One region of the Brevundimonas sp. GW822-FHT03E11 genome, then DNA from elsewhere that is predicted to be linked to it. Evidence: riboswitches for the same ligand, from Rfam matches in the RefSeq annotation. Region 1 holds a riboswitch; the other holds the start of a gene.
The links. Region 1 has a riboswitch for cobalamin ahead of metE (5-methyltetrahydropteroyltriglutamate--homocysteine S-methyltransferase). Riboswitches for the same ligand answer to the same signal wherever they lie in the genome.
Positions count from the first base shown of each region.

Region 2: linked by a shared signal. The riboswitch ahead of AC1RKE_RS04575 (TonB-dependent receptor plug domain-containing protein) and the one ahead of metE (5-methyltetrahydropteroyltriglutamate--homocysteine S-methyltransferase) in region 1 are both predicted to bind cobalamin.

Region 1 covers NZ_JBXANG010000005.1:177,301-180,706, reverse strand. Annotated here, with positions in the region: gene metE (5-methyltetrahydropteroyltriglutamate--homocysteine S-methyltransferase) at 1-2,071, opposite strand, end outside; cobalamin riboswitch at 2,182-2,383, opposite strand; gene AC1RKE_RS10665 (porin) at 2,636-3,388, shown strand.
Region 2 covers NZ_JBXANG010000002.1:349,887-353,292, reverse strand. Annotated here, with positions in the region: gene AC1RKE_RS04575 (TonB-dependent receptor plug domain-containing protein) at 1-1,464, opposite strand, end outside; cobalamin riboswitch at 1,610-1,817, opposite strand; gene mutS (DNA mismatch repair protein MutS) at 1,868-3,406, shown strand, end outside.

The sequences.
Region 1 (3,406 bases):
ACCGCGAGGTCTCGATGGAGATGACGTCGGCGTCCATGGCTCCGATGGCCTGTATGATGTCGTTGAACTCCGAATAGCACATATGGGTGTGGATCTGGGTTTCGTCCCGGACCCCCGAGGCCGTGATGCGGAAGCTTTCGACCGCCCATTCCAGATAGTCGTCCCAGTCGGCGCGCCGCAGGGGCAGGCCCTCGCGCAGGGCGGCCTCGTCGATCTGGATGACGGCGGCGCCGGCGGTTTCGAGATCGACTACCTCGTCGCGGATGGCGAAGGCGATCTGACGGCAGGTGGTGCTGCGCGGCTGGTCGTCGCGCACGAAGGACCAGTTCAGAATCGTGACGGGGCCCGTCAGCATGCCTTTCACCGGTCTGTCGGTGAGACCCTGCGCATAGCGCCACCATTCGACTGTCATGGGCCTGGGCCGCGCGACGTCGCCGTAGAGGATCGGCGGGCGCACGCAGCGCGAACCGTAGGACTGCACCCAGGCGGCCTTTGTGAAGACGAAGCCGGACAAGTGCTCGCCAAAATACTGGACCATGTCGTTGCGCTCGAACTCGCCGTGGACCAGGACATCCAGGCCGAGCGCCTCCTGCCACTTGACCGTTCGCGCGGTCTCGTCGCGCAGCAAGCGGGCGTAGGCCGCATCGTCGATGACGCCTCGCCCGTGATCAGCGCGCGCCTTTCGGATCTCAGCCGTCTGAGGAAAGGAGCCTATGGTGGTGGTCGGATAGGCGGGCAGATTCAGACGCCCTCGCTGAACCTGGCGACGAATTTCAAAGCAGGAGTTTCTGAGCGCCAGGGCGGGGTCGGCATCGGCGGCTCGCGCCTGGACCTTGGGGTCGTTGATGCGCGGTGAAGTGCGACGTGAGGCGACCGAGGAGGTCGAGGCGTCGAGCGCCGCTTTCACCGCGCCGCGGCCTTCATTCAACGCCCGCGCCAGGGTGGCCAACTCGGCCACCTTCTGCACGGCGAAGGCCAGCCAGTCCTTGATCTCGGGATCGAGCCCGGTCTCCCGTTCCAGATCGATCGGGGCGTGCAGCAAGGAGGAGGACGGGGCGATCATCACCCTGCGCCCGGCCGCGACCAGGGGCTCCACCTTGTCCAGCACGGCGTTGAGGTCGGCCTTCCAGACGTTGCGGCCGTCGATGACGCCAAGCGACAGCACCTGATCCACGCGCGCCGCAGACGCGACCTGGGCCAACTGCTCCGGCGCCCGGATCAGGTCGATGTGCAGTCCGTGAACCGGCAGGCGCAGCACGGCCTCCAGATTATCCCCGAGCCCACCGAAATAGGTGGTCAGCATCAGCTTGATCGGCGGCGTCACGTCGGCCAGCACCCGATAGGCGTGATCATACGCCGCCTTCGCCTCATCGCTCAGATCGGTGACCAGGCAGGGCTCGTCCATCTGCACCCAGGTGGCGCCGGCGCGCGCCAGGGACCGCAGCACCTCGGCATAGATCGGCAGCAGGCGCGGCAGCAGGGTGAGAACGTCAAACGGCTCGCCCCGCGTCTTACCCAGAAGAAGATAAGAGACAGGCCCCAGCAGCACCGGCCGGGTCTCGATCCCCAGCGCCTTGGCCTCCAGATATTCGTCCAGCGCCTTGGTCGAGCCGAGACGGAACACCTGGTCGGCGGTAAATTCAGGCGCGAGATAATGGTAGTTGGTGTCGAACCATTTGGTCATCTCCATGGCCGGCGTCCCCTCGCCGCTCGCATGGGCGTGACCGTGTGCGCACGCCTGGCCGTCGCCCCGTGAACCGCGGGCCATGGCGAAGTAGGTCGCCAGATCGACACGATCCCCGCGCCAGCCGTAGGCGGGCGGCACGGCGCCGACCATGGCGGTCAGGTCGAGCACATGGTCATAGAGAGAGAAGTCGTTGGACGGCACGACGTCGGCCCCCAGGTCACGCTGGCGCGCCCAGGTCAGGCCACGCAGCTGGGCGGCGGCGGACAGAAGGGCCTCGGCGTCGGTCTTGCCGGCCCAATAGGCCTCGAGCGCGGTCTTCAGCTCTCTCTTGGGGCCGATGCGGGGAAAGCCGAGGGTGGCGACCTGGACGGTGTGGCGGGTCATGACGTTCGAAACCTGTGTTGTGGCCAGGCTTCGGACAGGGTCGCGCGGACGCCGACGCGGACGTGCAGGGTCCGGCGGCGCGCATGCGGCCTGACCGGACACCCCGCCGGAGGACGTTATCTGTCGGGGCAGGTCTCCTGGCTCACGGGTCGACGCCTAGGGTCCGGCCTTCCCGGCGTGAACGCCAGTGACACGAGATGGACCTTCGACTCGCCGCTTACAGTTGCGGGGGCAGCGCCGGTTTCACACCGGCTTCCCTCTTAGCTGCACGTGTTCCGAAGACCACGTGCAGACCACGACGGCTGAGGATGGCCTCACAATCAGCAGGCCGTCAATACATATAAGGATATGCTTATACGATTATGCGATTGCCACAGCTTAACCCTTTGCCTCCAGATGCGCCCACCCCTGACACATTGCGACCACAAGGCGTGGCGGATGGGCAACACGACAGTTTCAAGACACTTACGTAACGACGATTTAATGCTCAGCTTCGTCCGCGCCTGATAGCAGCCGCCCTCCCCGGACCCCCATCCGGGTCGAGACTGCTAAGGACAAAAGAAAATGAAGACGATCCTCCTCGCCACGGCCGCCGCCGCCCTGTTCGCCGCCCCGGCCTTCGCCCAAGACGCCGTCGGCTCGGTCGGCGTGACCTATTCCAACCCCTCGATCGAAGTCGCCGGCAACGATGTCGACGCCGACGTCTGGACCGTGGACGGCACGGTCGCCCTGCCGGCCGCTGACTGGACCGTGACCCTGAACGGCGCCGTCGACTACACCAAGGCCTTCGGTGAAGAAGACTTCACCGGCGTCGCCGCCGCCCACCTGACCAAGATGTGGAGCTCGGACGTCCGCGCCGGCGCCTTCGTCGCCGCCAACGGCATCGGCTCGGGCGATGAGCCGGTCTGGACCGTCGGCGCCGAGGCCCAGAAGTACCTGTCCAACGCGACCCTGACCGGCCTGGTCGCCTACACCACGGCCGACGACGTGGACGCCGACATCTGGACCGTCGGCGGCGACGCCGCCTTCTACGTCATGCCGAACCTGCGCCTGAACGCCGGCGTCAGCTACAACAACGTCGATGTCGCCGGCGGCGACGTGGACGCCTGGACCTACGGCGTTGGCGCCGAGTACGAAATCGAGAACAGCCCGTTCTCGGTCGGCGCTTCCTACACCCGCGCCGACATCGAGTCGGTCGACGTCGACACCTGGTCGGTCGGCCTGCGCTACAGCTTCGGCGGCGGTCTGCAAGCCCGCGACCGGGCCGGCGCCAACCTGGGCGTTTCGGCCATCACCAGCGTCCTGGGCGCCTTCTAAGCCTGACGGCCTGCTGAC
Region 2 (3,406 bases), on a different contig from region 1:
GAGGCGCGCGCGGCCTTCCAGCTCGAGCCCGTCCGACCGCGTCTTGGCGACGTTGACGTAGCGGCCGGCGGAATAGGTGATCTGGTCCTCGACGTTCAGCCGATACAGGGTCGCGCGTCCCTCGAATCGACCGTCGGCGGAGGCCCAGCCCAGGGCGATCTCGACGCTGTCGGCCGTCTCCGGCTTCAGCGCGGGCCACGGCTGGGGCGCGAAACAATAGTCGCACACCGCCTGGCTGACGGTCGGGGCCTTGAAGCCTGTGCCATAGGCGCCCGACAGGATGAAGCCGCCGGCCAGATCATAGGCCGCCGAAATCCGCCCCGTGGTCTTTGAGCCGAAATCGTCCGTGTCGTCGTACCGCAATCCGCCGCTCAGGTTCAGCGGGCCGGCGTCATACCGGGCCACGCCGAACACCGAGGTTATCGACAAGTCGCGCGACAGACCTGACGACAGGGCCGCCGAGGCCTCGTTGCGTTCGACGCCGAAGGCGTAGTCCACGCCTTGCGCCTGACCGTCCGCCTGCCAGCGGTAGGCCTGACGGTCGCCGCTGAAGGTCGAGCCGAAGCCGTCGCTGTAGGAGGTGCGCTCCAGATCGGACGCCGAGATGCTGAACTGATGATCAAGACCGAAAGCCTGGGCCGTCACCCGACCGAAGCCCGACCACTGTTCGCTGTCCTGGGCGTCGCCGGTGTCGGCCAGCACATAGTCAGGCGCGGGGAAGCCGTCGATGTCGGCGTGGCTGTCGTTCCAGCGCGCCGCGCCTTCGACCTTGACCGTGTGGGACAGGACATAGCGGCCCTTGGCGCCCAGGGTCGTGCTGCGAAAGCCGTCGGTCTCGGGATTGCCGTCCGCCTTGTCCGCCGCGGAAATCCCGTCGGTCTGGAAGCGCGAGACATAGGCGCTGAAGGCGTAGGCCTCATTGGCGACGCCGGCCGACAGGCGGCCGCGCACCGTGTCGAAGCTGCCGGCCTCGGCCTCGGCGCGAACGCCGTCGATTTCACGCGTGGTGAAGGAAATCACCCCGCCGATGGCGTCCGATCCCCACAGGGACGACTGCGGACCGCTGAGCACCTCGATCCGGTCGATGTCGGCCAGTTCGAAGCTGGAGAAGTCATAGGCGCCGTTCGGTTCGGCCGCATCATTGACCGGCGCGTCGTCCACCAGCACCAGGGTCTTGCCCGGCGTCGCGCCGCGCATGCGGACCTGGGCGATCCCGCCGAAGGCCCCCGTTCGCGTCACCGACAGGCCAGGCACGTCGGACAGGATGTCGGCGGCGAAGACGGCGCCGCGTTGCTCGATGATCCTAGAATCGATGACCCGGGCGCCGGGCGTCTCGGCGACGATGGCGGGCAGGCGGGTGGCGGTGACCACGACCTCGTCCAGCTGGGTCGCCTCATCGGCGAAAGCGGGTGCGGCGATGACGGCGGCCATGGCCGCCGTCGATGAAAGAATGGAGCGCTTCATTGTGAGCGATGTCCCCGTATCGGCCCGGCGAATGCGCGCGCAGGGTCGTGACCAGCGAGCCGATCCGCCCGGCCGCGAGGCCGGGACGACGCAAGATCGGGTCGCTTCCACGGAGAAACCGCGCCTCTGTCTGGTCCCGGACAGGAGCGAGCGACGTCGGCGGCCAGGTCTCCTGGCTTGCGGGTCATAAACCGCCGTCCTCGCCTTCCCAGTCACCCAGTGGCGCCGAGGTCTAGACCCCGGACGGACGACGCTCTCGCCGCCTACAGTTGCGGGCACAGCCACGGTGTCTCACCGTGTTCCCTTAACCGCCTGATCCGGCCTATCGCAGGGGCGACAAGCCTGTGCAAGAGCCGGTCAACGGGCTTGAGCGCCAGGACGCGATCCGTCACCCTGTCGCAACATGAACGCCCCTGTCTCTCACCCGCCTGACATCGCCGCCTCTCTGGAGGGCGCCACCCCCTTCATGGCCCAGTATCTGACGGCCAAGGCCGGTCAGCCGGACGCCATCCTGTTCTTCCGCATGGGCGACTTCTACGAGCTGTTCTTCAAGGACGCCGAGGTGGCGGCGGCGGCTCTGGGCATCACCCTGACCAAGCGGGGCAAGCACCAGGGCGAGGACATCCCCATGGCCGGGGTGCCGGTCCACGCCATGGAGGGCTATCTGGCCCGGCTGATCCGCCTGGGCCACAAGGTGGCCATCTGCGAACAGCTGGAAGACCCGGCCGAGGCCAAGAAGCGCGGCGGCAAGGCCGTGGTCCAGCGCGGCGTGGTGCGGGTGGTGACGCCCGGCACCCTGACCGAGGACAGTCTCTTGGACGCGCGCGGCGCCAACCGGCTGGCCGCCGCAGCGGTGCGCAAGGGTCGCGCGGCCGTGGCGGTGGTCGAACTGTCTTCCGGCGCGGTGGACAGCGTCGCCTGTGCGCTGGAGGATCTCGGGGCGACGCTCGCCGCCTTCCGCCCGTCCGAGGTCCTGGTCACTGACCGCATCTATTCCGACCCGACGACGCGGGACGCCCTGGACGGGTCCGGCGGCGTGGTTCAGGCCCTGGCCTCGGCCATCGCCGAGCCCCAGGCGGCGCGGACGCGGGTCGAGCGGCTGTACGGGGTTGCGGCCCTGGACGGGTTCGGCGCCTTCGAGGAGGCCGAGGTCTCGGCGCTCGGCCTGATCGCCGCCTATCTGGAGACGACCCAGGCCGGCAAGGTTCCGGCCCTGGCCCCGCCCCGCCGTCTGGGCGAGAGCGGTTTTCTGGCCATCGACCCGGCGACCCGGGCCAGTCTGGAGATCGACCGGACGCAGAGGGGCGAACGCGAAGGCTCGCTCTTGGCCTGTATCGACCGCACCGTCACCTCGGGCGGGGCCCGGGCCCTGGCGGAACGGATCGCCCGGCCGCTGCGCGACCCCCTGGCGATCAATGAACAGCTCGACGCCGTCGAATGGCTGCTGGAGCGGCGCGATCTGCGGCGCGATCTGCGCGACAGTCTGAAGGCCTCGGCCGATGTGGCCCGGGCGGTCGGGCGGCTGGCCCTGGGGCGCGGCGGTCCGCGCGATCTGGCGGCGGTGCGGGTGGGCCTGTCCGTCGCCGAGGGGATCGCGGGCCTGTTCATCGGCCAGGTGGACCCGCTCACCGGCCAGCCGCGCCGCATCGCCCTGGCTCTGGACCGACTGAGCCTGTCGCCCGAGGTGTCGCGGCTGAAGGCCGATCTGATCGACGGCCTGGTGGACGAACCGTCCCATCTGGCCCGCGACGGCGGTTTCGTGCGCCCCGACTATCGGCCTGAACTGGACGCCGCCCGCACCCTGCGCGACGACAGCCGCCGGGTGGTGGCCGATCTGGAGGCGCGGGCGGTCGCCGAGTCCGGCGTGCCCTTCAAGGTCAAGCACAACGCCGTCCTCGGCTATTTCCTGGAAACCTCGGCCAAGGCGGCGGAGGGTCTGTTG